DNA from 2 places in the Peribacillus sp. YIM B13482 genome. Region 2 is predicted to be linked to the other one. Evidence: riboswitches for the same ligand, from Rfam matches in the RefSeq annotation. Region 2 holds a riboswitch; the other holds the start of a gene.

Region 1 (15,352 bases), on a different contig from region 2:
GCAGCTCATTATGTAACGCTTTTTATTGGAGGCATAAAATTCTAACTGCATTGAAACAGATGGATTTTGAACTTTTCGAAGGTATAGTAGAAATGGATGAAACCTATTTGCTCTATGCCGAGAAAGGAAAACGGAATATCCAAGGTCGAAAACCAAGGTTACGCGGTGGTAGTCCGGAGTTTAGAGGAATAAGTAAGGACCAAGTATGCGTTCTTGTAGCCAGAGACCGCCAAAAGAGAACGTTTTCCAAAACAATAGGACAAGGGCGTATTATAAAATGAAAGTTTGGACGAAGCGTTAGGTTCCAAGCTATCAATACAAAATGTTCTATGTACGGATGCTTGACGGGCGTTTATGACTTATGCCAAAGAAAAAGGAATTGAGCGTCATCGCTTTAAAGCAAATGGTAGGGAGCGAGTTAAAGGGGATTTATCACATCCAGAATGTAAATAGTTATCACAGCCGTTTAAAGAGCTGGATGGAGCGTTTTAATGGTGTAGCGACTAAATATCTAGACCATTATTTGAGCTGGTTCCAATTCTTAGACACCATCAAACATATAAAAGATAACTTTACGATAACCAAATTGGTTTTAGACAGTTGTTCTTTCTCAGTTAACACAACTTATGATAAACTAAGGTTATCAGAATTTTCCAAATAACGGAACGTTCATTGTTCCGTTATTGGGCCAGTTTAATTGAACAAGGAATTGACATGACACCTTAATTAGTGAGCTATCTACAACACGCCGCAAATGAATTTTGACCAAAGGGAATATCTATTAAAGGGATTAAATTGGAGGGAATAGGGAATGGATGTAAAGACACTTTTGTTACAACAATGGGCAAGCTGCTTAGATGAAGAAGACTGGTTTCCACCACTAGAAAAAGTGCTAGAGGACATCACTTTTGAACAGGCAATTTGGAAACCAGCTGATGGGGCAATGAATTCCATTTGGGAATTAGTTTGTCATTTACTTTTCTTTGAAAAGAGATATCTGATGCGATTTCTTGGTGAAACAGCGAATGAACCACAGGCAGAAAATAATGACTCTACATTTCGATTACCAACTGAGACGTTAGAAAATTGGAAGGAAACAAAACAAGAATACTTTTATGTTCATCGTGAACTTGGAAAAATACTAGAAAAATCAGAACATGAAGATTTGTATAGACAGATTCCAGGTGATAATTCATTAGTGCTTGAACTGAAGAGTTTAGCAATGCACGACGCATATCATATTGGGCAAATTGTATTCCTTAGTAAAATGCAAGGAGCTTGGCCAGAGAAACGCAGCTTTTAAAAAAGTTTCATTAGCTTTACCGTTATTCCATTATAGTAGGCTTTAATGCAATAAGAACGGGAACGTCCAAATCGGACGTTCCCATATTTTATAGCTAAAAAACAACAATACTACTTAACAAAGCCTTGTTTTTTATATAATGATTATTAAAAATAGTTGATATAGGAATAAAGCTATGAGGATACCACTTCGGAAGGTCGCCACTTTCTTGAAATCTCTTCAATATGATGAGGTGCCGTTCTGCAGCATCCTCCGATTAAACGTGCCCCAGCATGGTGCCATTCTTCAGATTTTGGTTCGAGCGTGTTACATGATTCTTGACCATGCCATGTTTTAGTTTGTGGATCATAGGTTTCACCAGAATTCGGATAAACTATAATTGGTTTTTTTGTGTTCGCACTTAACACCTTGATGGCGTCCGTGACAACTGATACTGGTGCACAGTTAATACCGATCGCAGCAATTTGCTCACTGTCCTCAAAGAACTTTGCACAATCCTCCAGCAATGTACCGTCACTTATTGCTTTCTCATTTTTCAAAGAAAAGGATAGCCAAGCATATACTTCTGGATAATCTTTCAATAATGAATTCAATACTTTTGCTTCTTGCAGGGATGGAATCGTTTCAAATGCTATAAGGTCAGCACCTGCTTCAATCAAAGCTGATATTCTTATTCGATGAAATTCTGCTAAAGTTTCATCTGAAACACCATAGTTTCCTACATATTCTGAACCATCAGCGAGGTAAGCCCCATAGGGTCCTACTGATGCAGAAACCAATGGCTTAGGTCTATTCGTTTGCGTCTCTTCCTTCCAAAAATCATCTCTCGCTCTTCTTGCGAGAAACACCGTTTTCTGAATTAACTTCAGGGCCTCTTTTTCTTGTATTCCACGCAAGGAGAAACCTTCAACAGTAGCTTGGTAGCTTGCAGTTATCGCACAGTCCGCTCCTGCACGGAAATAGTCAGTGTGAACCCGATAAATCACCTCTGGATTTTCAAGCAATACACGGGCAGACCACAGCGGATCGTCCAAATCACACCCATACCGCTCAAGCTCTGTAGCTAAAGCTCCGTCCAGAATCATGACTGAATGTTCTCGTAAAATAGCGTCAATTGGGTTAATTTTATTCTTCAAGATCTACGCCTCTTTTCTTTGAAGTTTGTGTTACATAATAACTTCCATAGCAAAACAAAATAAATGGAATACCACAATAAAGCGCAATCCGTTGTGTAGGATCAAATGCAATTCCTATACAAGAAGAAAGACAAAGCATGAAAGAAATGATTGGTACAAGCGGATATAATGGTGTACGATAAGCCAAGTCATTTACTGAATTTCCTTCTTTTATAAATCGTCTCCGAAATAGGAACTGTGAAGCGCTAATACTCATCCAAACTACAACCACGGCCAGACCCGAAATGGACACAAGCACTATATACACAGTATCCGGTGCAATAACACTAGAGAACAGGGCTAAACCACCGCCCAACATACTAAAAATGACTGAATATATCGGAACACCTCGTTTTGTTAATATTGCGAATATTGGTGATATGGTTTTCTTATCTGCAAGTGACCAAAGCATTCTGGAAGAGGCATATAGACCTGAGTTTGCAGCAGACAAAATGGCAGTTAAAATAACAAAGTTCATAATATCCGCTGCATACGGCACTCCAATTCGTTCAAGAACGGCCACAAAGGGGCTTTCTAATACGCCTGCATCCGAAATAGGCAATAATGCGGATAATACAACGATGGTTCCTACAAAAAAGATAATCAATCTCCACAATGTCAGACGAATTGCCTTTGGTATCGTTTTTTCTGGATTCACAGTTTCTCCAGCTGCAATTCCGATTAATTCAGTTCCAGAAAATGCAAAATTCACTGCAAGCATCGTCATGATAATGGCAAAAGCACCATTAGGAAATAAACCTGCACTTATAAAATTGGAAAATAGCGGTGCTGATTGAGAGTTAGTCATTGGAATATAACCTACCATTGCAGCAACTCCCAAAATAATAAATATCACGATCGCAATTACCTTTATTGACGCAAACCAAAATTCAGATTCAGCGAAAAACTTGACAGTCAGTGCATTTAATACAAAAACCAAAATGGCAAATAGAGCACTCCAAATCCAGACATTGATTGATGGATACCATCTCTGCATCAACAATCCAGCGGCCGTGAATTCCGAACCTAGTGCAACAGTCCAAGTTAGCCAATACAACCAGGCTACTGTATACCCTGTCCCAGGTCCAATGTATTTGGCTGCATAGCTATGAAACGCACCTGTCTCGGGCATATGTACTGCCAGTTCACCTAAACATAGCATGACCAGATAAACCACTAGTGCCCCTATCAGATACGAAAGGATAGTGCCAAACGGGCCAGCCTGTTGAATCGTATAACCCGTACTTAAGAATAAACCAGTTCCAATCACCCCCCCAAGCGATAGCATGATTAAATGCCGTGCTTTCATTTCCCGTTGAAATTCATGCTTCCTTTTGTTCTCCATTCATACTCCCCTTCATCCTGCATCCAGAAAAAACGAAAACGCACTCTAATAAGAGTGCGTTACTGACAAATAAAAACGTAGGGTCTCATCTATCAGGGTTTCACCCCCTGGAATTAGCACAGTGTCGTAGCAGACCTGTTGCTGAGGTTTCATAGGGCCAGTCCCTCCACCTCTCTGGATAAGAAATTTATTTTTTTATTACTTTATCAATCTATGAAAAAATTGTCAAGTATTTGTTTTGGATTGTAAAGACTTGCTTTTTTGCGGGCAAGTCGCTCAAGACTTGGAGATAACGGAAGATATAAAAAAAAGACGACATCTTTTTAAAGGTGTCGCCACAATTCTTAAGGACGTTCCAATTCAAATAATTCTCCTAGTTTTGTATAAGTATGACCCGCTAATCTTGCGACAGGTTTTAGCCCATTCTGGTCAATTCGGCCATTATGGTAAATATCTTGCTCTATATGATAGCAGACAATTTTCCCTATCAATAAATCACAACCGGGTTTATTCTGGGAACCTGCCAATGGTATCGCATGCTCTAATATGCACTCAAAGCGTACCTTTGCTTCTTGCAATCCTGGTACGGATACCTTATCACTGACAGCTGGCGTGAAATTGGTAAGACCCAATTCACTTTCGTCAGATGGGAGTTCCTTCGCCGTTCGATTTGCATCAGCTACATTATTCTCATCAGTGATATGAACAACGAATTCACCTGTTTGAATTGCATTTCGAGCCGTGTCCTTTGAAACTCCTTCTTTCCGTTGAACAGAAATGGAAATCATTGGAGGATTTGAACTGACTATGTTAAAAAAGCTGAACGGCGCTATATTGATTGTACCGGTTTCGGATTGTGTCGTAACCAAGGCTATAGGTCTCGGTATAATGCTTCCAGTCAAAAACTTATAATTATCCCGTTCAGTAAGACTTTCAGGATTAACAGAAATCATCTTCATTCCCTCTCATTCTTATAAAAAGTTCTTTTGAAACCATGAACCCGCTGCCTCAACCTCTGAACGTGTTAACTGATGACCGTAATTTTCCCATTGAACATCCACTGTAGCACCAGCTTGCAGTAAAAGTTGATTAAGTTCATCAGTTTCTGCTGCCGGGCAAATCGGATCGTTTTTACCTGCAGCAATAAATACAGGTATATCCGAAAGGGACGGCAAAGCAATCCCTCTTCTAGGCACCATGGGATGATGAAGAATCGCTCCTTGTAATGCCACTTCGAAATGGAACAGCAAACTTGCCGCTATATTTGCACCATTGGAATAACCTAATGCTACCACTCTTTCACGGTCGAAGTCATATTTTTTGGACGCTGATTCCAAGAAGTCATAAAGCTCCTTCGTACGAAAGATCAAATCTTCTTCATCAAAAACCCCTTCGGATAACCGGCGGAAAAAACGAGGCATTCCGTTTTCAAGTACATTTCCCCGTACGCTCAATACGGATGATCCCGGTGAAACCATTTCCGCTAATGGCAAGAGATCTGTTTCCGTTCCTCCAGTGCCATGTAAAAGCAAAAGCAATGGCGCTTCTGGATTACTTCCTTTTTGAAAAATATGCTTCATCATTTATCCTCCTCCAGTACTCTCGGCACTGCCGGCAGTAACGTTTTCTCCATGATTCCCCTTTTTTCTTCCAGCCATGGCGGCAGCATTAATTTACTACCCATCGTTTCCTTCGTTTCATCATGAGCGAAGCCAGGTGGATCTGTGGCAACTTCAAAAAGTATGCCTCCATCTTCCCTGAAATAAATGGCATCGAAGTATTGACGGTCTGTAAAGGGTGTCACACCATAGCCATGGTTGGCGATATGCTCCCTCCATTCTTTATGATCTTCATTATCGATGGCACGCCATGCAAGATGATGGACAGTTCCCACTCCGATGTTCCCATTTGGCAAAACCGTTTTTTTAACATCTATCAAATTTCCGATGTCCGATGTGGATTTGAAGCGGATGTAATCGCCCTCTTCCCCAATTTTTTGCAAGCCCATCACTTTCTCTAATAGTTCCATCGTTTTGATCGGTTTTGACGTCAATAATACGGCACCGCCGAATCCCTTGACCGCCTTGGAAGCTGGTACACCGCCGAATGACCACTCGCTATTTTTCCCTTCTTTACGCTCAACCAGTTCAAGTCGCAAACCATGGGGATCTTGAAATTCCAGATATTCCTCTCCAAAACGTGAAACTTTCTCGAATACTATATTAAACCTGTTCAACCGCATTTCCCAGAAATCCATTGAACCTTCCGGAACCGCATATGTTGTAATCCCCACTTGTCCAGAGCCAATTTTCCCTTGGTATGCCGCTGGCCAAGGAAAGAAAGTGATGATGGTCCCTGGTGAACCTGATTCATCCCCAAAATATAAATGATAGGTTCCTGGGTCATCAAAATTGACGGTTTTCTTCACCATGCGCATTCCCAATACTCCAGCATAAAAATCCACATTCTCTTGAGGATTGCCTACAATTGCTGTTATATGATGTATTCCCGCGGTTTTCTTTTGCATGCCGATTACTTCCTTTCCCGGTTGATTAATTTGTTGATTTTGTATTTAGTGGTTTTAAATTCGATTCAATATCCTGTCTTTTCGATCCTAAAAAAGGTGGTAAGGCAAGGTTTTCACCTAGGTGCTGCTCTGCTTCATCCACTGTAAAACCAGGTCCATCTGTCGCTAGTTCAAATAAGATGCCATTCGGCTCCCTGAAATAGAGGGAACGAAAATAAAAGCGGTCTACATAACCCGAGTTCACAAAATTCGATTCACTAATTTTTTCTATCCATTTTCTCAGTTCCCCTTCATTATCCACCCGAAAGGCAACATGGTGTACTCCGCCCCTCCCCAATCGTTCTCGAGGGATGTCCTTCCTTTCTTCAATATGGATTTCCGCTCCTGTTCCACCTTCACCTGTCTCGTAAACGACAATCGGATTTTGCCCCCTTAAAGAAGATGGGTATGTTCCTGATTTCCGGAACCCCAACACCTCCGTTAGAACGCTTTGTGTCTGGTCAATATTGGGTACAGTGAGTTTTACTGGTCCTAATCCAATGATGGAAAACTCTTGCGGTACCGGGCTTCCATCCCATGGTACACCTGCTTGAATTCCGTTACTACCCTGATCGGAAACCAGAAGAAGCCTTTGCCCCTCAGGATCTTTAAAAGAAAGCACCTTTCTTTTAAAACGGGTCGATATTTCATCATGCTCAACATTGCATTCTACAAACCGTTTTTTCCAATATTCAAGTGCTCTATCATCCCTAACCCTTAAAGAAATTTCTGAAATGCTATTGTTTCCTTCGTGAGTGCGGGCGGCATTGGGAATTTCAAAAAACGTCAGTTCTGTACCAGGAGACCCAATTTGGTCTCCATAAAATAAGTGATACACACGAACATCATCTTGATTCACCGTTTTTTTGATTAATCGCATCCCTAACACTTTCGTATAGAATTCAAAGTTGTTTCCCGCTTTAGCTGTAATCGCTGAAACATGATGTAATCCTTTTAATTCCATCTGTACCACTCCTATCTTTATAAATCTCCCCTTACGGAGATGAATTATCCGCAAATAATATCTTGAATTCGAGATATTTAACTAGAGGTAAATTACTTTTAATAAAAATATCTTGATTTAAAGATAAATGATAGTGATTTATTTGTCAACCTTTCTTTCATTTAAATATTTCACCCGCATTCACTTATAATAAAATATTAAAACCAGGTCAAAATAAGTCGGTATAATTAATGGAGGTGTGATATGGCTACAGATTTTTTATGCTCAATTGAAGATAGGCGCTCTTATTATTCCCTTAGCAAGGTAAGTGTTGTATCTGATAAAAGGATTAAAGAAGTTATCGATCATGCCGTTCAACATTCCCCTTCCGCTTTCGACTCCCAAAGTGCAAGAGTGATTGTTTTAATTGGTCAAAGCCACGACCAATTATGGGATATCACGAGGGAACATTACGAAAAACCGCCGGGGACAAAGATTTTGGAAAAACGGTAGAAAAAATGAAGTCATTTAAAAATGGTTATGGTATGGTTTTATTCTTTTAAGACCAAGCCATTATTGATGGGCTTCAAGAACAATTCAAAACGTATGCCGATAACTTTCCGATTTGGTCGAACCATTCATCTGGCATTTTACAATTTGCGTATGGACTTCATTGGAAATCGAGGGGTTTTGTGCAAGCCTTCAGCATTATAATCCCTTAATCGATGAAGAAGTGAAGAAGGCATGGGATATTCCTCGGGATTGGAAACTCATCGCACATATGCCCTTTGGAAAACCCACTGCAGAACCTGGGGATAAAGAATTCTCACCTCTTGAAGAACGGGTAAAATATTATCGATAATACAATAACGGGCTGGCTCTATATGCCGAGCCAGCCCTTTCATTTATTTCACTTTAATAATCCGGTAATGTTGCAAGGAATTTTGAAAATATCAGTGATGCAAAGCCTAAATACGCCAAAACCAGCATGATTTTAATATACTCACTGTCGTTCAATACGTACATTTCACTTCCCCCAGTAACTTATTTAATTGGTGAAGAACGCCCCGGTAGCCATTCCTTCAAATAATATGGGAGTTTACCTGAATATTGTTTGGATGCATGTCCACTTTTCAGTAGGCTGTATGTCTTATCCTTACATGTTAGATGCTCCATTACCGGATAAATCATCTCCTGAGGGACCAAACGATCATACTTATTTGCTATGACCAAAACACTAGCATCAATTTTCGAAAGCTTCGCCTTTTTCCCCCTAACCTTAAAACCACCATTAACCAAGCGATTTTTCATCAAAAGATCCTTCGTTATTTGTTTTGCAGCTGCTCCGGATAATGGCACATGCCCATTGGCCCACGCGTTGAAACGGCGCCAATTTTGAACGTATTCAACATCATCCGCTTTATTCAATAAAGATAAATAGGGTGATATATATATAGGAGATGTAATTAAACGGATTCCATATTTAACTGCACTCGCTGGGATCGTTTGATAAATATCGATCGTCTCGTCAAAATCAACGGTCCCTTCTTTTAATGCTTCCTGCCATTGATCAAAAAATTCTGAGGCGCTGAAATCTACCGGTGTAACGGAGAGGATCAAATTCTTGATCGGCTCGTCGGCAATGGCAGCATATATTGCTGCTAACGTACCGCCGAGACAAAACCCCATAACTGTAATTTCTGATGCTCCAGAGTGACGTAATGCACGCTGCACTCCTTTTTGAATATAATCGACGATATAATCTTCGATCGATATCTCGCCATCTTCAAAACCCGGGCTTCCGAAATCAAGCAAATATACATCAAAACCTTCGTTTACAAAAGATTCTATTAAACTATTCCCTGGGGACAAATCAAGAATCAATGGAGTATTGATTAGTGAATATATAAGAAAAACCGGCACATCATATTTTTTTTGTGCAGAAGGATAATACCAGAGCGTTGATTTGTTTTTTTTCCACACCTCTTTTTTCGACGTCAGACCGATTTCAGGCATAGGCTGATTGGGAATATCCAAAAAATGTTTCCATTTAGATATGGGTTCGGACTGATTTTTCGGCACTTTCCGTTTAGACATTTGAATTCCCCTGTCCAAATGAATCGAATTTAGGCAACTGTGCACTTAATAATAAGGACTCATTCATAAAATCCGCTAACCTTTTTTTACTCCCTTCTATTTCATTGGATTCCCAACTTGATTTCTTTAACTTTTTACGCGATGAATAAGCATTCCGTTTATTACGAAATGAAGAATTCCCGGTGACATTCCCGTCCCTATCCATAAGTAACTCTTCTAACCTATCAATTTTTTCTTCGAGCTGGATGACTAATTTTGCAAGACTCGCTACATCTTTTTTTGTTGGGTAATTCATGATGATGGACAATCTTTCTGAGGCTTCCTGCATCCTATTTATTTTTGGAATCTGCAATTGTGCATTGTCGCTTACTGTTTCAATTAATTCCCGGTTATTCAGCAGATTTTGAATTTTGTGATTCAGCTCTTGCTCTTTTTGTGCTCCTAGTAGTTTAAGCCCTTTATAAAAATTTGAATCCTTAGCCATATATATCTTTCCTTCCTTTCTCCTCCATTTATACTAATGCCGATGTTCCCCCGTCAACGATCAAAATATGACCAACCATATAGTCAGAAGCCTGTGAGGCTAAAAATACGGCGGCTCCCTTTAAATCATCTTCATTGCCAAACCTGCGAGCCGGAGTATTACCTAATATGTCATAATTGGATTTCTCAAGAATTCCCTTTGTGATTTTGGTCGGGAAAAATCCAGGTGCTATCGCATTGACCTGGATGCCGTATCTAGCAAGTTTAACTCCTAAATCTTTAGTCATTGTAATGACGGCACCCTTACTGGTGTTATAAGCTATGGTATCCAATACCTCAGGAAACGTACCGCCAAGACCTGTCACGGATGCGATATTAATGATTTTTCCGGAATTTTGCTGCATCATAACCTTCGCTACAGCCTGTGAAAACAAGAATGTACCTGTAACATTTACATTCAATACTTTTTCCCACTTATCCTTGGGAAGATCCACAAATGGACCTGACCAGGACGTGCCGCTATTATTGACAAGAATATCAATCGTACCGAATTGAGCAACCGTTTCCTTTACCACAAGATCAATGTCACTCTCATTCGTTATATCACATTCAAAGGCAATGGCATTAACACCCATTGATTGCAAGTGTTCACATACTTCCTTACATACAGGAAGATTTCGTGAAGCAATGGCTATATTAGCGCCAGCCTCCCCCAAAGCCATAGCAATCTGTTTGCCCAATCCTCTTCCGCCTCCGGTAATGATTGCCGTTTTATTAGTCAAATCGAACATATTGCTCAATGTAGTCAACTTTTCAGCCCTTCCGTAATGAATTATTATTTATATAGAACTATCTATATCATTATAGAAAAGCCTATCCAATATTGTGCTTAAAATAGCCTAATGCCTCTGCCTTTTGTTTTACCAAACCTTTAATGGGCCGATACCTTTAGATTATTCGGCAGGTTTTTATGTCCCAATCGGTGATAATTGACCGAACGGGCACTTTATTCGGCCGATTGAGCAAAATCGAATACTTGACCTATTTAATCGTTTACACTAGAGAATAGTAAGGAGGTTTTAAAATGACCATACATCACTTTCATTTAACAGCAGAATGGCCCGGCGGTAGAAATGATATCGGCATTATTCAATCAGGGAATCTTCAAACACAGATAAGTATCCCTACGGAAATGGAGGGACCAGGGATCGGCACAAATCCCGATGAAATGCTGCTTGGAGCGGCCTCGACCTGCTATATCATTACCTTTGCTGCCATGTTAGAGCGAGCCCATATAAAAAAGGCCAGCTTGACCATGCAATCGGAAGCCATAGTGGATGTTACGAATGGTGTATTCACCTACAAGAAGATCATTCATCGCCCTACACTTGTATTAGCACCGGATACATCTGAAAAAGCGGCTGAAAAGGCAAGAAAGCTTGCTGAAAAAGCTGAAGCTTCTTGTATGATTTCAAGAGCGATCAAAGGTAATGTAGCTGTGGAATTGAACGCTGTAATTTCCATTGCACAACATCCTTGAACAGAAAAAAAGTGCCTAAACCGATAAAGGTTAGGCACTTTTTGAACTATTGAATTGCGTTCACTTTATTTTCAACCTCGCGGCACACTTCATCAGCCGATAAACCATTTGCCTCAATGATAGACGCTTTTAATGAAGTATCGCTAATTCCCATCACATTAGTATCCAATCCTGTTACCACACAACAATCCACGTTTTTTGCGTCAGCTTCATGTTTAATCTCCACAACATCAAAACCTTTTTCACGAAGTGCTTCCTGAATATTCGTTAATGATTCTTCAACACCGATTTTTGACATCAACACACACCTCCTCTTCTTTCTAACCTGTCCTTTTCACCTTCAAAATATGTATAGGATGCAAAGGAAATAGGGAAAGTAATATCGAGGTGATAAACATGAATGGAAAACACAAGAAAGATGCATCACAAACCCGTTTAGGTTCTTCTCAGGTTGAGGGGCAAGGTACCACTACAAAAGAAACCGGGTCCTTCACTCAACCATCTTCACTTAAAAAGCAAAAGCGTTCATGATCAAAATGAATCCCATCATGGAATTCCGCTTTCATTTTGGACAAAAAACGCTTGGTTTAACCGCCAAGCGTTTTTCCACTGCATAATCCATGTTAATTGTACCGCACCCAGGAAGCTCTTTTCTTATATATTTTGTTTCCTGATTTCCCGTTGGATTTTTAAATCATTCAATTGATCCCCATCAATGGTTTTTGAACCCACTTTTGCTTTTTCTGCTTCATCCTGGTTAAAATCACTTGCCTTTAAATTATTATTGGGAGCGGCTTGTTCGTTCCATTTGGTCATCATGATCTCCTCCTCATTCCTTTATCTTTCCCAAACCAAAGAATATTCATGAATACACCACATCATTTATTGCAAAGATACTAATGGAGGTGGTTTTATTGGAACCAAACAAACCCGGCAATAAGAATGCACCGGATTTTAAAGAGCTGAACGACCGTATCATCAGGGAACCATCACAGAGTCCCCGTTTAGTCATCAAAACAAATTTGGATGCAAAGAATGTAAATGATGAGAACCCCTATTCCGATCGAATCAACAGTGATGGATTTTCTGATTTTTTTGAGGAATAAAACAAAACCGGCTTTATAAGCCGGTTTCTCTTAAAAATATTTCTTCTTCCAAAAAATGAATGCCGTCGTCCCCGCTAAAGTGATGGCAATTAATAATGTAAAGATGAAAGCAAACTGATTATGTTCAAATGGCAGTTCCACATTCATTCCGTAAAAACTTGCCACCATCGTCGGAAGCGTTAAAATAATTGTCACTGAGGTTAGGAACTTCATGGCATTATTGACATTATTCGAAATAATCGAAGCGAATGCATCCATCATCCCGCTTAAAATCGAGAGATACACTTCTGCCATTTCGATTGCCTGTGCATTTTCGATGATTACGTCCTCAAGCAATTCTTTATCTTCTTCATACATTTTCAAATAATTAAAACGGAGGATCTTATCAAGTACTACCCGATTGGATTTCAATGATGTAGTAAAATAAACCAGGCTTTTTTCCAAAGCCAAAAAAGTATATAGTTCTTTATTTTTCATTGACTGATGCAATTCACGTTCCGCTTCATTAGTCATCTTGTTAATCTGTTTAAGGTACCGTAAATAATAGGATGAAATTTCAAATAATATTTGTAAAGCAAACCTTGTTTTCTTATTGGTGAAAAATCCTTTAATCTTATTGTTTTTGAAATTCGCTAAAATTGGGGTTTCTTTCAAAGATACTGTAATAAAACAGTCTTTGGTAAAGATCATCCCTATGGGAATCGTTTCAAAGATGGGTAAATCGGCTTCGTCCCGAGTCAAATATGGGAAGTCGACAATAATTAAAACATTATCATCTTCTTTTTCTATGCGGGGCCTTTCCTCATCGTCCAGCGGATCTTTCATGAAATTAATCGGTAACTTCAAAGTCGTGCATATATAATCTATTTCGGCTTCTGTCGGCGCGACAATATTCACCCAGGAACCTTTTGTCATTTCCTCGATATTGTTTAGGTGCCGGTTTTCATTCGTCTTGTAGATTTCAATCATTTGATGACCTCCTCTTCTATAGAGAAAGCCTTATTTACCTTCTTCGAGCAGATACTCAGGGAGAATAACAGTCTCGACTTCTAGCATCATATTGGCTTCCTCTTGCTTACTGGGTTCAGGATCATAAGAACTGCTGCTCACTCGTATCCACTTCCTTTCGATTCTTTAATCTTAATCCTTATTCTTTTAAAGCACAATAACGAATTTACCACCTTGAACACCCTGTTTAAAATTCGCAATCATCTGAATTTAACGATTTAAAAAAAGATCAAATAAAGCCATAAAAAATCGCTTAGAATCTCCAAGCGATTTTTTATTACGTTATCCATGCTTAGCATTATTATAATAGTGAACACCATACATGGCGCCTTCATCTACCATTTTATTATCTTCATGATCATATGGATCGGGGTGACCTGCCTTTTCAATTACAGGGTCCAGCTCTGAAGCCTTCCTATTCCAAAAACTTAATGTTTTATCTTTTGCATTGGACCACATGTCCTTCACTTTTCCTCTGTTCGTTTTATTTGAAAAAAATGAGACTCCGGCAACTCCGACTCCTAGTAATACTACGTTTCTTCCTAATGCCATCATTACCTTCCCCCTTAATATTGGATTAATATATATATACCCAATGCCCGTTGATGTAAACCTTTATTTGTATGGAGGCTTTTGATAAAAGAAATTAGGTTTCATTATTTCATTGTTATACGGCTGATGAAATACGTGTGTCGTAGCTGGAGACACCGGTGGAATTAACCAGGTCCAGTCACCCGTTACTTTTCGGTCACATGAAGTTTCCTTTTCTTCGAATTTCTTGAATTGTTTTGCTGCCGTATGGTGATCAACAATGCTGACTCCATGTTTTTTAAACGAATGAAGGACTGCATCATTCAGTTCGATCAAGGCTCGATCTTTCCATAAATTCGAATCACGTTTAATATCCAAGCCCATCCTCTCCCCTATTGCTGGAAGCATATTGTAGCGATCTTCATCAGCAAGGTTTCTGCCGCCAATCTCCGTTCCCATGTACCACCCATTAAATGGTGCAGCTGAATAAGTAATACCGCCAATTTCTAGCCTCATACCAGATATGATTGGAACTGCATACCATTTGATTTGAAGATCTTGAAACCATGTAAACTCAGGGTGGGTGATTGGAACTTCCTTAACTAGACTTTCAGGAATTTCATGAAAGTCAGGGGTTTTTCCGTCCAACTGGACTACAAGGGGTAAAAGATCGAAAGGTCCAAATTTCCCTTCCCATCCTAATGCCATGCATTGCTTTGTGAATTCTATTGAACTTGAATCACCAATTACACCATGCTCTGTCTCATATCCTGCATAACGAATAAGCTGATGATTCCAAATATCCACTTTTACATCATGATCTTTCTGTTTGAAGATTGTAATCAAAGGCCTGATGTTTCCATCATTCGTAGCGTATTCGATATGCTCAAAGAGAGCCGATACTATTTCTTCCTCGCTTTGAATCATCCTTTTATCAATCACCCTCAGCGACTCCCAAAAAAAGCGCCCGATGCAACGATTACTATTACGCCAAGCTAATTTAGCACCATAAACCAATTCTTCATATGTATGTTCATATCTGCCTGTTTCATTTATTTCCTTTTTGATTTGTTCGATCCTGCCATTTATGTCCTCTTTCGTTTTCAATAATTCCGGGTAACTTGTCCTGATAAAGGATACGGCCTCTTGCAGTAAATCACTCATCTTTCCCACGGATCCTTCCATTTGCAACTCTTTGACTTCAATAATAAAGTAACATATTTTTCATAGTATCTCTAAAGGAACACATTTTTAA
Region 2 (15,352 bases):
GCGACGATTATGATTGGGATTGCAACCCAAATTATTTCTAGAACCTTACTTCCTTCAATATGAGGTGGTTCATAATCATCACGCTGTTTGGAAGCACGATATTTCATTATCATGAAGACATACAGTACGATTACGACAAGAACGACAAAGGCCATTGTCCATATCGATATCATAATGACATCTGCTTGTGTTGCAGCTACTGGCCCTTTAGGGTCCAAGACCATTAATGGGTTATCGCAACCCGTTAGCATAGTGGCGATGGTAAAAAGTATAGTTAATAAAGCCCATTTTATTTTCATAGTACTACCCCTTTCTTACATAATAAAATTCCTATTGGTAATTATTCGGACAAAGTGTTACCATGTTCACAAACCCCGACATAACAATATTAATCCCAAGTTAAAAAAAAGACAATACAAAGTGACATCTGTCACATAAAGTTCATTAAAATACAGTAAGAAGTTGGTAAATGAACTGAAATGTTCGAAAATCTTAAGGAAATGAAATATAATAAGTGTTTAATTCCTTACATATGGAGTTTAGGATTAAAAAGTAGCTCTGCTCCATTTTCCATTTAATGTTACTTTAATATAATGAAATATAATTTTTACAATATATTCGCCGCGTACATAACCTCAAGAACAAATCTGAATTTTCTTAACACTACGAATTCCATTACCTATCATGTTAATTAGGTAACTATCGATGGGATCGTGAATGATGACGATGTTAGCCAGGATTTAATAACGAATTTTTCTAACTCGACCATGGACGTGGTAACGGCATTGTGCACACCATGTCGTTTTTTCTGCTTCAATACCCTTACGGTCCAACACTGGTCACTATATATGGAAGCAAAGAGTCTGAAATGAACATTCCGATCCTTATGATAATTACTTGATTGCCTTCCCCCAACAGCAGTTTAGGACATTAATCCAATAATTATCCCAATATGCTATTGCAAAAACCACTTCACCTCAGTTGTCCTTTTTAGTAAAACTGCATTTTGGTGCCTAGTATAAAAGAAACTCACTAGATAACTGTATTTCTTTTAGTAATCGAACATAAAAAAACGAAAAAAAATGGACATTTAAGGTGTCCATTTTTTTCGTGGGTATAGTTCATGATATAGAGTGAGAACTTTTCATTTAGGAATGTGGGCAAGTTTGGTTTGGATGGCCAAGCACGTCGAATGTACACATATTCTAAGTCAACTGGATCCGGGTTATTGAATACGCTTTCATTCGTTAGTGCACTTGGGTTATCGTTTGGTTACATTTTAATCGTGTTACAATTTTCTGCAGCACTCGTTATGCACCAAGAAATATTTCAAGCGACCCTTTAAAATTCAGAGTATTGGCCTACTCTCAATTCCAAAGTTCCCGAATACAACTTCGCTACCGTACCGACAGCTGATTCTTCACAAGCATTCCGGGTTCTAGCCTCATCTACCTGTAAGGAATGATGTAATACGAGTATGAAACAATTATTTCTACGTGGATATACAATGGGGTTCCTATTCTCCATGTTCTTACAGCCGTTGCTCTTGGTGTTGTCGTGTGGCCTTTCTTTCAGAACAGGAATGATTGTCCTTTTTTAGTTACTGTATTCGGTACTCCTTTTTGTTTTAGGAATAGCTTTTGATTTTAATTTTATAACTTTAGTTGTATCCGGTACAACTCTTTCACCCTTTTTTGTGTTCATCACCATTTCTTCTGTCAGGACAAAAAATATACCAACTAGAAAAATGGCAGCTGCGCTTAGTGTAATGGCCATCCCAACAGCGGTTAATAAATAATCCTTATTGTAATCGCTTACAAAAAAACTTAAACTAAAAATTAAAATTCCGATTACACAACCTGTGCCTGATACCCACTTCACTGCATCCATCATCTTCTGATTAGTTTCCATTATTTCATCCCCTTTCTTTCTATTTTATGACATTTCACAAATTTGTCAATTCTTTTCTATTTTTTAACATATCCACAATGTAAACCTTGACAAATAGAAGACGCCACAATTTACTTTTAGGTATTCAAGACTATATGAAAAATCTGTAAAACAGTATAAATACATTATCATTTTTTCCAATACTATCCTTTTCTATACTTTTAAAAACTTTTTGACTTCAATATCAAATAAATGACCCCTGATGAATTTATCAGGGGCCATGCATCTTTCTATGATTTCTGCAAGGTTATCGTTAACGTTTTCTTTTCAGCACCCCGATACACTTTAACCTTCACTTTATCTCCGATTTTCTTATCCGTGTATAAGACTTTCCTTAATTCTGCTGCCGTATTTATTTTCGTTCCATCAATCTCCGCGATGATATCCTGTTGCTTAAGCCCTCCATTCGCTGCTGCCGATCCCGGATCAATACTTGTAACCATGACACCCGACTTTGCAGCTTCAGGAACATTTTGTAGGTAATACTGTGGCAGTTCTTCTATACTGGCCAAGCTTACTCCTAAATACGGGCGCGTGATTTTTCCGTTTTCAATCAGTTCCGTAACAATCGGAATCACATCATTACTTGGTATGGCAAAACCTAGGCCCTCCACACCATTTTCGGAAATCTTCAAGCTGTTTATGCCTATCACTTCCCCAGCTGTATTGATCAATGCCCCGCCGCTATTGCCAGGGTTGATCGCTGCATCTGTTTGAAGGACATCAAGTTCCCACTCACCGTCCGATGTATCGACTGAAATGGAGCGTCCGGTCGCACTGACGATCCCTTGTGTAACCGAACGTGAAAAATCAAGTCCAAGAGGGTTACCAATCGCCAATACTTCTTCACCTGGACGCATGCTATCAGAATTCCCGAATTTAATTCCATCAGGTGCTTTCGAGGCATCAATTGTCAAAACTGCTAAGTCCGTTAAAGCATCCGCACCGACAACCACTGCAGTTGCCTTTTGTCCATCATATAATGAAATTTCGACTTTCTTTGCTCCCTCAATAACATGATTGTTCGTAATGATATAGGCCTTCCCATTTGCCTTTTTAAAAATGACCCCTGAACCAGTGCCGCTCGCAACCGTTTCGCTTTTCGTGCTTTGCTGCTGGAACGGGTCCTGGTTTTGCATCTCTTGTAAATTCACGACCCCTACAATCGATTTGGAGGCTGATTCCACCATCTTTGCCCTATCATTTGAATCCGTACTTGTCGATAACTTTTCTGCCGTTACACTTCTATCCTTTTCAACGTTTTCCGTTTGCTCTACATCCGCCTTTTGGGTTGACTCATTCACGGAACCTTTCCCTTGATCTATAAAATCCCCGCCAAATACAAATACAGAAGATGTAACAATAGAAGCAACTGTTCCGGAAACAAGGCCAGTTAGCAAAAGGGACTTACCCTTCTTCCTTTCTGTCTTCACTCTGGCTTGCTCATCACCATTATAATTCTCCATCTTTATCCCTCCTATGATTGTCATTTACTTGGCTCAATCATATACAGTAATTATTAAAAAATTCTTAAGAAATAAAGAAATAAGTGACCTTTTTATAAAAAAGATAAAATTTTATCAAATCCTGCTATGTGATATTATGCATGCTAGAAAACAAAAAGGCCTCAACATGGGCCCCTTTTCAATTCGACCGTTATATATACCTTTACATGACTTCATACACTTCTTTTGTCTCCTTATTCACGCCATACCAGCCCCAAGTAGCTGCATGGCCATTTTTCTGACTGCCTTCATCCACTTCGAACACTTGAAAAATGTAATCTCCCTTTTCGGCATCATGATCATATTCTATTTGCAAATGCGGGAAATTTTCCATGTCCACGTAATCCTTCACAAGCTTCTCCGCCTGAGATTTACTTAAGGTACTAACCGAATCCTTACTCTCTTCTTTTCCTTTTACCGTCTCAGCTTTTGTATCCGTTGCCGCCTTATCTTCTAATTCGGATCCAATGGTCCCTTCTTTACTTGCTTCCTCCACCGGTTCCACTTCGTCATTCCCCTCTACGGTTTCTATAGTGGCTGGGCCTGATACCGGATGCATTTCCGCCGCCTTTAAAACCATTAGTTTACCTTCCTGGTATTTTGCCTTATATGCGGTTGCTTCTTGAAAATCTCTTTGGGCCGAATCAAAATCCTGTTCGTCGTATTTCTTCATTCCACTCGCCAGAAAACCTGAAAGATCCATTAATTCTCTTACTTCCGGTGTTTTTGCTTCTATATAAGCTAATTCAAATGCCTCGTGGGCTTCTAAATAATTTTCCTCATTCAACTGACTTTTCCCCAAATCCATATTGGAATCATAATTCCTTGTTACGCAGCCTGAAGCAATCAACATCAAAAAAATAACCATGAATGTTCTCTTCACTACATCACTCCTCACTTTTCCAAAGATACTCTCCCATATTATTCTATACATCCATCTTAAACCCTTTGATAAGAAAACCGATACCTCTATTTCCTATCATTTTCATTAAGGAAATGTTGACTTTTATGATTATCTTTTTACAAAAAGTGGTACAGAAGGATAAACGGTTGAAAGGATGATGAGCAGAATGAGGCAGGACAAACAGACCTATCATGTCGATTTGGTCAGCGGCGACGTACTCGGACAAAAACTTGAAGAGAACCCGAGCTTCACTGTACACGTAACTGATGAGGAACTGGCAGAATTGAAACAATGCTTGGAGGAACACCGGACAGATGACCTGGAGGCATATGCCCGTTCACATGTGCCCTACCTTCTCTATCATCATGACCGGGCAAATGATAAATACGATGCAGCCATGAAAAAGCTTTATGCCCTCATATATAAATTTGGCGATGAAACGGCCCGAAACCATATCGAAGAAATCGGCATATTGACAGACAACAAATTCGAGGGACAAGAAGAGGTGCAAAAGTTCAAATAGAAAATATGAACAGAACCTGAAATTTAAAGGTTCTGTTTTTTTATGATCAAGTTCAATCAAATAGTCTCCCCTTCCCTTGATATAAGGAAAAAAGATTCCATTTTGTGATTCATTATACAGTTTTATACGCAGGGTCCTTTCAATCTAAATATTTATCTTTCAAATAGTCTGAACCTACACCACCAATAACCATCAAAGCTAATGGTAAAAAATTTGATACAACTGGCATACTTTCTAAAATTGTAATATCTGTGCCAACAAATTTGTTAAGTCCAAAAATAATTAATTTAGACACTAACAAAAATGCTCCAAGTAAAAACATGGTATCAAAAACACTTTCCTTTTTGGAAATGCTAGCTGCTTACTTTCCCGTATTATTTTTTCTTTCAATTCCTCGTCACTCCTTAATAATTCATCTATCGTAATATGAAATAAGTCACTTAAATTAATGAGCACTTCAATACTTGGATATTTTTTCCTGTTCCCCATTTGGACACAGATTGGCGACTCACATGAATCTTCTCTGCAAGATCATTTTGTGACCAATTTGATTTTTCTCGTTCTTTATTTAATCGTTCGCTAAAAACATAATGAGTTCATCGCCTTTCCTTACTCCTAGTATTGTGAGATGAATCATGCAAAGTAAAGATAGTAATAAGTGCATTACTTTGCAACTTAAGTGTGACACGAAGAAAACCTTGATATATCAAGGGTATCAGTTTAATTTTCCGGAACTACTGCAGAAAGCTAATATAATATTCCATTCAAAGAGACATACAAAAAACTAAAAAGAAATTGTAGCCACTCAACAAAAAAAGTGGTGGAGACTAACGTTTCGTTATTAAATGTTCCACTCTTTTAATTTCAGTCTACGAACCTTATGTACAACGTGGGGGTCATTTTCCGCCAATGAGAGTGCCTCTTCAAATGTGTCTGTAATATAGACTAACAAGCCGCATGAGCCATCTGCAAAAGGCCCTCTTGCAAAAACCTTCCCTTTACTATTAAGTTCGTTTAAATACTCGATATGCTGTGGACGCACTTCTATATTTTTTCAGCATCAATCATATGTAAAATGGCTGCATAATAAGCCATGCTTTTCCACTCCCTAATTTCGGTTCCAGACAACCAGCTTCATTTCTGTCATTTCTTCTACTGCATATTTTAATCCTTCACGGCCAGTTCCGCTTTCATATTATCCACACGGAATGTCGTTGATCATGACTCCACCAACTTGTAAATTTTCTGCCGCATTCAGTGCTTTACGTACATCGTTCGTATAAATCCCTGCTTGCAGGCCGTAATTGGAATCATTCACTAAATCAATTGCTTGTTCTACTGATTGAACCTTGTTAATCAACACGATTGGGGCGAACACTTCATGACAAGATACCTTTGAGTAAGCATCAGCATCTAATATGACGGTCGGATGAAGGATATTGCCTTCCGCTATTCCACCTGTTGCAATCTTGGCTCCATCTTGTTTCGCCTCCTCAATCCAATTGAGGGTTCTTTCAACATCATTTGGGGAGATGCTGCGATGGCAGGAAATACTTTATGGGCGACTAGATTCATGGGGAAATGGAAAGGTGTTATCGGTTCACGTACAGTGTAACAAGTCGATTTTCGCCACCTTGGGCGGCATCCAGCGTCTTGCATCACTGCTCTTGTCAAAAAAAAGCCATACTCCTAGTTGATGCAGTTCTTACTTATTTTATGATGACGACAGATTTGTTCTTGTCTTTCGAGGTTTTGTTCGACTGCATATGTATTGCCCCATTCACACATTGTATTTAATACAGGTACAAAGGATTGACCTAACTCAGTTAAACTGTATTCTACTTTTGGTGGTACTTCTTTATATACTTCTCTTCGGACAAGCCCGTCTCTTTCCAACTGCTTTAATTGGTCGGTTAAGACTTTCTGGGTAATGGCCGGTATTAGGATATAAAACTCTTTCGTCCTCATTGGTTTTTGACTCAGAAAAAAGAGGATTAAACATTTCCACTTTCCTCCTACAGTATTCATGAAAATATTTATTCCAGTATTTAGACTCTTCATTACTCATTCCTCCTGAATAGGCACATAAAGGTGGCTATGCCACTTTATTGTGCCTTATTTTCTACTGCATCATGGTCCATTATAATCGAATTATGAAGCAAATATTACATTGGGAGTGAACACGATGAGTGTAAGAGAGATTATAGAAAAAAGACGTTCCGTAAGGCAGTATGATCCCCATTATAAAATTAGTCCAGAAACGTTGTCGACATTTATTGAAGGAGCAAGTAAATCGCCTAACGGAAACAATATTCAAGCAACACGATACCTGGTTATAGATGAACCATATTTAAAGACTTTGTTACTGCCCATTGCTTTTAATCAGCAACAGGTAATTGAAGCATCAGTACTGATTGTTATACTAGGTGATTATCAAGCATTTGAAAAAGAAAATATCATAATGATACATGAGGATGAGTTTCAAAAAGGTTATTTTGACGCATCAGTAAGAGATTATCTAACAAACGCGGCAATCAATTATTATCTAAATAAATCAAAAGAAGATTTAAAGGTTGAATTAATAAGAGACGCAAGCCTGGCGTCAATGTCGTTAGTTTTATTAGCGAACGAGGCAGGTCTTGAAACCATTACAATGTCCGGGTATGATTCCGAACAATTAAAGTCAGCCTTGAAAATTTCTGATAGGTATTTAGATGTTATGCTTATTGCCATGGGGAAAGGAATTAAAGAAGGTCACAAAACAGTAAGACACGATGTTAACAAAGTCATTTATAAAAACAAAATATAGTGAGTGTAATTACTTTTTTAAAATTTGGATATTGGAAATTAGTTTGGAAAGAGGGGGAAAAAGAACCCTCTTCCCCTATCTTCTTATTCTTTCGTTAAAACTCACCACGAGTTACCAGTCTCTTATATCATCCACATGCAGACTTATCATATAGTCATATTAACGTAACAGATTCATTTTAATGTTTTTGTTTGTAATAAGTTACCGCGAGCGCAAGGGCCAGCACTGTTCCTTTGACGATATCCATTGCATAATATGGAACAGACATCATGATCAGCCCATTTTGAAGGATTCCGATCAAGATTGCACCGACGAAGGTTCCAAAGGCATTCGGTTTTCCCGCTCCTAAAACGGAGGAACCAATGAAGGCTGCTGCAACGGCATCCATTAAATAGGGGGACCCTGAATTGATTTCCGATGTCATGACCCTTGAAGCTAGGACAATCCCCCCGATTGCAGCAAATAGAGCCGAAAGCAGATAGGCAAGGACTTTGTATTTATTGACCGAAATCCCGGAAAGTCTCGCCGCTTCCTTATTTCCCCCAATCATGTACATATAACGACCGTGCTTCGTATAAGTCAAAAAGATATGGGTCGCTATCACAATGACTGCCATGATCAGGATTATCCATGGTACTTGGCCAATTTTGGCGAAAAACGGGCTGATCAGTCCTGTTGCGAATGTCCCGTCGGGCATGACCATATTTTGCGAAACCGTGGCCCCTTTTGTATAGGTAAGGGCAATTCCCTGGATAATGAACATCGTAGCCAATGTCATTAGCATGTCGGGAATTCTTAAGTTAACGATCATGAATGAATTCAATGCCCCTACGACAAGTGAGGCACCGATTGCAGCTAATATGGCAATCAATGTATCCTGTGAAAACCAGACAAACATTGATATGACGATGGCATTGGCCAATGATGCGACGGAGCCGACGGAAAGGTCGAACCCATTCACTGTCAAGGATATCGTTATGCCGATCGCAATGATGGTCACGATTGAGATGGAACGCAGGATGTTGATCAGATTAGTAGTTTGAATGAAAGATGGATTGGACACGGCAAAAATTCCAATTAGAATGACAATCGTTAATATTGTGCCGTATTTATAGAAAAATTCGAACAGGTCCACCTTTTTCTTCGCTTTCGCTGTCTGTGTAACAGAAATGGGTGTACTCATCCTAATTTCCTCCTGTTGAATAGAATAGTAGTTCTTCTTCATTCGTTTTGCTTGTTTCTAGTTCGATGACAGTGCTCCCGTCATATAACACGTATGTCCGGTTAGTAATGCCAATGATTTCGGAGAGCTCGGATGATGCATAAATGATCGCTTTCCCATCCCTCGCAAGCTTTGCAATCATTTCGAATATATCCTTCTTGGCTCCAACATCGACACCTTTCGTTGGTTCATCGAATATGTATACATCCGCAGCGGCTATAAGCCATTTTCCAATGGCAACCTTTTGCTGGTTACCACCTGAAAGGTTTTCTACTTTCACCTCCCCGGAAGGAGTTTTTATGCCGAGACTTGCGATCATTTCCTTCGCTTTTTCCATTTCCGCCTTACGATCCACAAAACTGAATGTCTTGCAGAATTTGCCGATACTGGCTGCAGTCAAGTTCGCCGATACTGATTCCTGAACAAGGACCCCTTCTTTCCTGCGTTCCTCAGGTATAAGTGCCAGACCGCTTTTTACTGCTTGGTGCGGAGATTTCAAAGAAAGCTTTCGGCCATTTAGGATGATTTCACCTGCTGTAATCGAAGTATGACCGAAAAGGCTTTTACACAACTCCGTTTTCCCAGACCCGACCAACCCTGCCAAGCCGATTATCTCCCCTGCTTTAATATGCAGACTGACATTTTTAACTTTCTCTGTATCTGACAATCCCTTCACTTCCAGAATAACGTCGCCAATCGAAGAATTCACTTCAGGGAACTGTTCATCCATGGTTTTCCCTAGCATATTCTCTATCACTTCGTTACGGGTGATGTCTTCCATTTTTCGACAAGTGACAAGCTCCCCATTCCTCATGATCGTAATTTCCTCACAGATTTCAAAAATCTCAGGCAGACGATGTGAAATGAAAATGACTCCAACACCTTTTTGCTTTAATTCATTTACAATTCGAAAAAGTTCTGTCGTTTCTGTATGACTTAACGGAGCAGTTGGTTCGTCGAGAATCAGGAATTTGCATTCTGTCGAAACGGCTCTTGCTATCAGGACCATCTGTTTTTCAGCCAAAGTAAGGTCTCTTACCAACTTTTTCGAAGGGACACGAATTTTCATATCTTCAAGAATTAAAGAGGCTTGGTTGTGTAGCTCTTTCCATTGAACTATCTGTTTTTTTCCCATGTTTTGGACCATATCATTCAACATTATATTTTCCCCAACGGTTAAATAAGGGATGAGGGCCGTATCTACTTCCTGATAAACTATTTGAATCCCCTGTTCCTGCGCCGCTTTGGGCGAGCGGATATCCTGCTTTATCCCATCAATAAAAATGTCACCTGAATAATGAACATGGGCCCCCGATAAAACCTTCATTAACGTCGATTTCCCTGCTCCGTTTGCACCGACCAATGCGTGGGTTGCCCCTGATTGTATAGAAAAGTCAACTTCACTAAGCGCCTTCACTCCTGGAAATTCAATCGAGATTTTCTTCATTTCAAGTTGCGTGCCCATGTCCATTCCCCCTTATTGAACAGACACTCCCTTCACTTGAAAGAGAGTGTCCCCTTTTACTTTTTATAATGAGCTTTCAAAACTTTCATCCAATCTTCTTCAAATTCCGTTGATACACCCCATCCTTCGACAATACCAGACAGATTTGCCATGTTTACGGCTTCTTTTGAGGCTTGGATTTGCTTTTGTGAAATAAGTGAAGCCTCTAAGTCATAGGTTTGCGGTGTTTTTTCGCCCGCTAATTTTTTTGCCAATATCCTCATATTCACTGCACCAATCAACTTGGGATCGACGGCTGCCGTGTAGGACCATGAGCTAGCGGCCGATTGGATTTCCTGAAGATCTGCATTCGATACATCAATTCCGTATATCTTCACTTCATCGCGGCCCGCTTCTTTAATCGCCCGGGCGGCACCGATAGCGAAGGCATCCCATGTTGCGAAAATGGCATCCAATTTACCTTTTGGGTATTTATTCAGCATTGCGGCTACTGCATTTTGTGTTTGAACCGAAGTATCTGCAGATGCCACTCCGAATCTTTCGACTTCCCTAATTCCAGGATTTTCTTTTAATTTTTCCTGATAAACTGAATTTCTTCTCACCATTGGAGGAAAACCATCCACCCAAAGGTAAGCAATCGCCGCTTCACCTTTCTGTTCTTCTATCAGTTTATCAAAAGCCAGTGTTGCCAACACTTCATCATCCTGTGAAGTTAATGTCACACCTTCTATTTTAGATAAATCGCTAATTGAATCGAATGTGACAACGCTTTTACCTGCATCAACCAACTTTTGAACGTCATTCACTGTTGCTGCATCATCACCATGGGAGATGATATAGCCGTCATAATCTTCCTGCAAAGCCTGCGCGATCGCATCATGGAATTTAGCCGTATCCCCATTGGCTGTATACGTATCCACTTGAAAGCCCATTGCTTCTCCTTCTTCCTTCGCTCCAGCAAGGTACTGGGCCGTATGATCATCACCGCCAATTTTACGGATCACTTTTATTTTGGCCCCTTCCCCATCAGCAAATCTTTCCGGTACATTTTCAAATGATACTTTTTCTTCTTTCTTCGATTCTGTGGAACTCTGTCCTGTAGAACAACCCGTTAAAAGCAACGCCGAAGTGATGGCTGAAACGAATATCCCTTTAATAGATCTTCCCATCTTGTTTCCCTCCACATTCTCTTATTATTCTTATCAGTTAAGTTGGTGTAAATCATAAAATAAAAACCTCTCTAGTAATAGAGAGGTTTAATCAGCTGTATTGCAGACTTATCCCTCTCTTATCTGTCAAAACATTTCTGTTTTGCAGGATTTAGCACCAATTCCTAATGGAACGGTTGCTGGGCATCTTAGGGCCAGTCCCTCCGCCACTCTTGATAAGAGAATATATCGTGTTACGTTTTTCGTAATTATCACTTTATAGGGATATAGTCGTAAAGTCAATAGTTTTTCGAATATTTGAAATGTTACCTACTACTTTTATTTTCTTTGAAGCTGGGCTAGACGCTTTTTCTCAATTTTTTCAAGTCTCTCCAACTGACGTAGTTTCACTTCGAACACAGTGATCGGATCACGGTAAACTTCCGGATTTTCTTTCATATGCTCCAATGCAGCCTGGTAGTCTTTAATTTCTGTCTGCGTTTGCTCTATTGTTTTTTGAAGTAAGGCAAATGAGCTGCGATAGAAAAGTGAGATGTCCCGATCTAAAGATTTTTCAAACAATCCAAATTGGGTAAGGAAGCGTTCAGTGATCATTTCCGCAACATCCTGGTAATCTTCACTTTCCAAGTATTTCTTATAACGATTGTACATATTGGCTTTATTTTGCGGTATTGCCCCAAACAGCTTTCCTGCTCCTTTAAGCAGCAATTGTGATGGAGTCCTTCGCAAAAGGATATTAACGTCATCGATGCGGATACTGCTTGTCATCCGGTCAGCATCACGGCGCCAGTCATCCAATACCCTGAAGTCACCTGCCAGCATAATCCGTTCTTCTTTGTATAATTCATTGAATCCGGCACTCATCTCATCCATAAACTGTTGGCTTTGTGAGAACTCCATTTGGGAACTAGCAATCCAATCTTGAAGAGAACGGTAATATTGAGGCATGATCTTGTCAGAAATGAAGGCTTGAATCCGCTCATTCATTTCATGGTTCAACTGTATATGGACCTGACTGAAATCACTGCTTTCCGTTAACGATTTAGAGCAATCTCTCAGTAATTCAGGAATTTTAGAAGAAAGCTGACTTTTCACTTCATCCTTAAGCACACGGTACGACCTTATGATATTTTCACTTTTTTCTTTTTCTAAATCAGCCAGTTGATTGACCGCACCATTCAATTTGACTTCCATCTGTTCATTCCAAGAGATGGAATGCTCGCATTTCCGTTCATTGGCTGTCCGTTTTTCTAACAGATAAGATAAAGTTTTACGAATGAAAGCAAGGATTTTTTCAGATCTTCTTTCTTTCCAATTATCATCTTGATAATTCGATTGAAGGAATGCAGAAAGGTCATTCAACTGCTGCTTGCTGTCATAAAGTTTAGAGAAAGCGAACACTTTCGCATTCGGGAAATATGCATTCACTTTATCCCATGTTTCGTCTTCCATCCGGACCGCGACTTGATCACTGTATATCGTATCCATTTTATTTAATAAGAAATGAATCGGCAGTTTCGGAGCCATCATTTGAATTTCCAATAACAGGTCCCGTTCACTACCGGTGAAAGGCGCCCGGGCATCAAGAACGAACATCAGGCCATCACTGCCATGTAAATAGCCTTGGAAATCCGATTCCACGCTTTTTTCCCCATTGAACCCCGGTGTATCCAATAATCGCAGACGATTATTTCTAAGATAGTCACTAATAAGCGTCACATCGACAATAGTCCCGCGCTGGCGGCGTGTTTCATCCAATTCAGTTAGCTCCATGACAACCTTGCTATCTGTATCGGTAATTTCAAGGATTTCCAAATCATCCCCGTCTTTGACGCTGACTAGTGAAGAATGATCTTCGGCAGCGATGCTCTCGCCAACTATTGACTGTATAAAGGATGTCTTGCCATTTCCTGTACTTCCCACAAGAAGAAGATTGAAATTTCCGGTATCCTTAAGCCCCTCGACCATCCATTTAAGCTTATTGCCAACCCTTAAATCATTCTCTTCAGCCCATTGGATGATAGAATTGAACAGTTTCTCTCCCGCTTCCAGTCCGCCTCCCAATTTAGGCGATTTCGAAAGCAGGCTTTCTGCATCCTGAATGACCAGCGCATTAATCGTATCCGGGAAGATTTCATTCCAGGACAGCGCGGATGCCGCCGCAAACAGCGAAAGCTCCCCATCTGCGATTTTCAGCCAGTTTTCCAGCAACCTTGGCACGACAGGGCTTAAATCTTTGATTAGGTGCGTTCCTTCCAACAGACCTGCATATGCATCCCTGTAATAGACGGAAAGCTCATCCCATACATCCCCTTGGTTTAATTCGATGGTATCTATCAAGTTATTAATCACTCTTAGCCATTCAAAATAAGAATCGGTATATTTATAATTTTTCCAGAGGGCAACCGTCACCTTTTCGAAACGACCCTGGTCAAGTGTGTATAGCGAACCAAGGACAGTTGAAAAGTAGTCCGGATCCATCGATTGGGCAACCCCCTGCTGGATATACGTTTTCAGCACATCGAACCAGCCCATTGATTCTGTACGGATACTTTCATTCGCCGCTAATACCACCGCACTGTTCCAATCCTTTTGTTCTTCAAAAAAGGCTCGTGCGATTTCCGTGACATTCGGATAGTCAGGTTGAAACTCTACTGCTTCTTTCACGACTTTGGAAGCCAAATCATTTCTAGATTCAACTATGTACAGGGAAAACAGTTGCAAAAGAACCTCCGTTTTCAAAACCGCTTCATTCGTATCGACGGATTTATAAATATCCTCTGCGGTTGAATACATTTCCAGTTCAAAATAAGCATCAGCGATGTTTTTCTTCGCCCATGAACCAAGTTCACCTTCTATGTTTTCCCATTTAAAAATGGCTGCTTCAAAGTCATGGTGCTGAAAGTATACTTCACCTTGAGCGAATCGAATTGCCGTTAAATCCGCTCTTTCTTTTTTTTGTTCCACGAGAAACATTTCACCCAAAGCTTGAATGGGGTGTTTCCTTGTATCCTCAATCATCGTTTCATAATATTTTTTCCCGATCAGCCGTTCGTCCATCTTTATTCCCCCGATATATTTCATATTTTCAATTAAAGGATAATCACTAATTTGAAAAGCAGTCAAGAAGCCCTAACATGCAATTAATAGGTTCCTTTAGTTAAGAAAATCATTTGTAAAACCTTAAAATGTTATTTTAACAAAACAATATGGTAACAACATGTCACCACTCTTACAATTTTAAAACAGAAACGAATGGAACTGTAATGATTTTAATGAACCGATACAGAGATGTCATTTCCATATTCGAGAAATTATGTTTTTTCTAGTTTAACCGGTATCTAAAAAGTTTAGCGAACCATTCTTTATACATCTAAATTACCAGAAGTCCAGCCCTTTAACTACCTAAAACTAAAAACGGTAATAAGACAAATCCTCTACCCCACTCATTACTAATATCCCATTTAATCGTTCATATAAAAAAGCAGCACCCTCATTCGTGAAAGGTAACTGCTCTCTGATAAGCTCCGAACAGTCATTGTCCTTTGACAAATTAGGATTATACCCCTGTACGCTTACGTTGGTTATTTGGCTTTTTGGTCAACTGGCTTTTAAGCTGTTTCGTTTTCTTCACTACGCCGGTTTCCAGTTTATCTTTACTTGATCCTGCTTGCTTTTGAGCCAGTTTTTGTTTGACTGCATCCGCCAGGCTTAACTTTTTATTTTCAGACATAATGTTGTCTCCTTTAGTGTTCTGCCTTCTATTATAATATAGTTGCGGTTAGAAAGATAATAGGGAGTTATA

What was found. Region 2 has a riboswitch for S-adenosylmethionine ahead of ACFX4L_RS08055 (sugar ABC transporter substrate-binding protein). Riboswitches for the same ligand answer to the same signal wherever they lie in the genome.
Region 1: linked by a shared signal. The riboswitch ahead of mmuP (S-methylmethionine permease) and the one ahead of ACFX4L_RS08055 (sugar ABC transporter substrate-binding protein) in region 2 are both predicted to bind S-adenosylmethionine.

What each region holds. Positions count from the first base shown of each region.
Region 1 is NZ_JBHZPF010000005.1:31,710-47,061, reverse strand. Features, by position in the region: partial or broken gene ACFX4L_RS04805 (IS1595 family transposase) at 1-661, shown strand, start outside; gene ACFX4L_RS04800 (DinB family protein) at 812-1,303, shown strand; gene mmuM (homocysteine S-methyltransferase) at 1,477-2,439, opposite strand; gene mmuP (S-methylmethionine permease) at 2,429-3,823, opposite strand; SAM riboswitch class I at 3,906-4,008, opposite strand; gene ACFX4L_RS04785 (flavin reductase family protein) at 4,168-4,776, opposite strand; gene ACFX4L_RS04780 (alpha/beta hydrolase) at 4,795-5,403, opposite strand; gene ACFX4L_RS04775 (ring-cleaving dioxygenase) at 5,403-6,350, opposite strand; gene ACFX4L_RS04770 (ring-cleaving dioxygenase) at 6,376-7,353, opposite strand; partial or broken gene ACFX4L_RS04765 (nitroreductase family protein) at 7,597-8,194, shown strand; gene ACFX4L_RS04760 (alpha/beta fold hydrolase) at 8,377-9,429, opposite strand; gene ACFX4L_RS04755 (hypothetical protein) at 9,422-9,913, opposite strand; gene ACFX4L_RS04750 (SDR family oxidoreductase) at 9,942-10,703, opposite strand; gene ACFX4L_RS04745 (OsmC family protein) at 10,997-11,452, shown strand; gene ACFX4L_RS04740 (YkuS family protein) at 11,499-11,750, opposite strand; gene ACFX4L_RS04735 (YuzL family protein) at 11,849-11,983, shown strand; gene ACFX4L_RS04730 (hypothetical protein) at 12,107-12,271, opposite strand; gene ACFX4L_RS04725 (hypothetical protein) at 12,358-12,558, shown strand; gene ACFX4L_RS04720 (magnesium transporter CorA family protein) at 12,589-13,527, opposite strand; gene ACFX4L_RS04715 (hypothetical protein) at 13,849-14,121, opposite strand; gene ACFX4L_RS04710 (nitric oxide synthase oxygenase) at 14,182-15,282, opposite strand.
Region 2 is NZ_JBHZPF010000011.1:33,293-48,644, reverse strand. Features, by position in the region: gene qoxA (cytochrome aa3 quinol oxidase subunit II) at 1-299, opposite strand, end outside; gene ACFX4L_RS08110 (hypothetical protein) at 1,597-1,911, opposite strand; gene ACFX4L_RS08105 (S1C family serine protease) at 2,181-3,416, opposite strand; gene ACFX4L_RS08100 (hypothetical protein) at 3,619-4,338, opposite strand; gene ACFX4L_RS08095 (hydrolase) at 4,526-4,882, shown strand; partial or broken gene ACFX4L_RS08090 (helix-turn-helix domain-containing protein) at 5,022-5,469, opposite strand; gene ACFX4L_RS08085 (YciI family protein) at 5,724-5,924, opposite strand; partial or broken gene ACFX4L_RS08080 (aldehyde dehydrogenase family protein) at 5,991-6,416, opposite strand; gene ACFX4L_RS08075 (winged helix-turn-helix transcriptional regulator) at 6,572-6,943, opposite strand; gene ACFX4L_RS08070 (nitroreductase family protein) at 7,068-7,691, shown strand; gene ACFX4L_RS08065 (ABC transporter permease) at 7,870-8,874, opposite strand; gene ACFX4L_RS08060 (sugar ABC transporter ATP-binding protein) at 8,876-10,378, opposite strand; gene ACFX4L_RS08055 (sugar ABC transporter substrate-binding protein) at 10,435-11,547, opposite strand; SAM riboswitch class I at 11,664-11,769, opposite strand; gene ACFX4L_RS08050 (GTPase domain-containing protein) at 11,866-14,607, opposite strand; gene ACFX4L_RS08045 (hypothetical protein) at 15,107-15,280, opposite strand.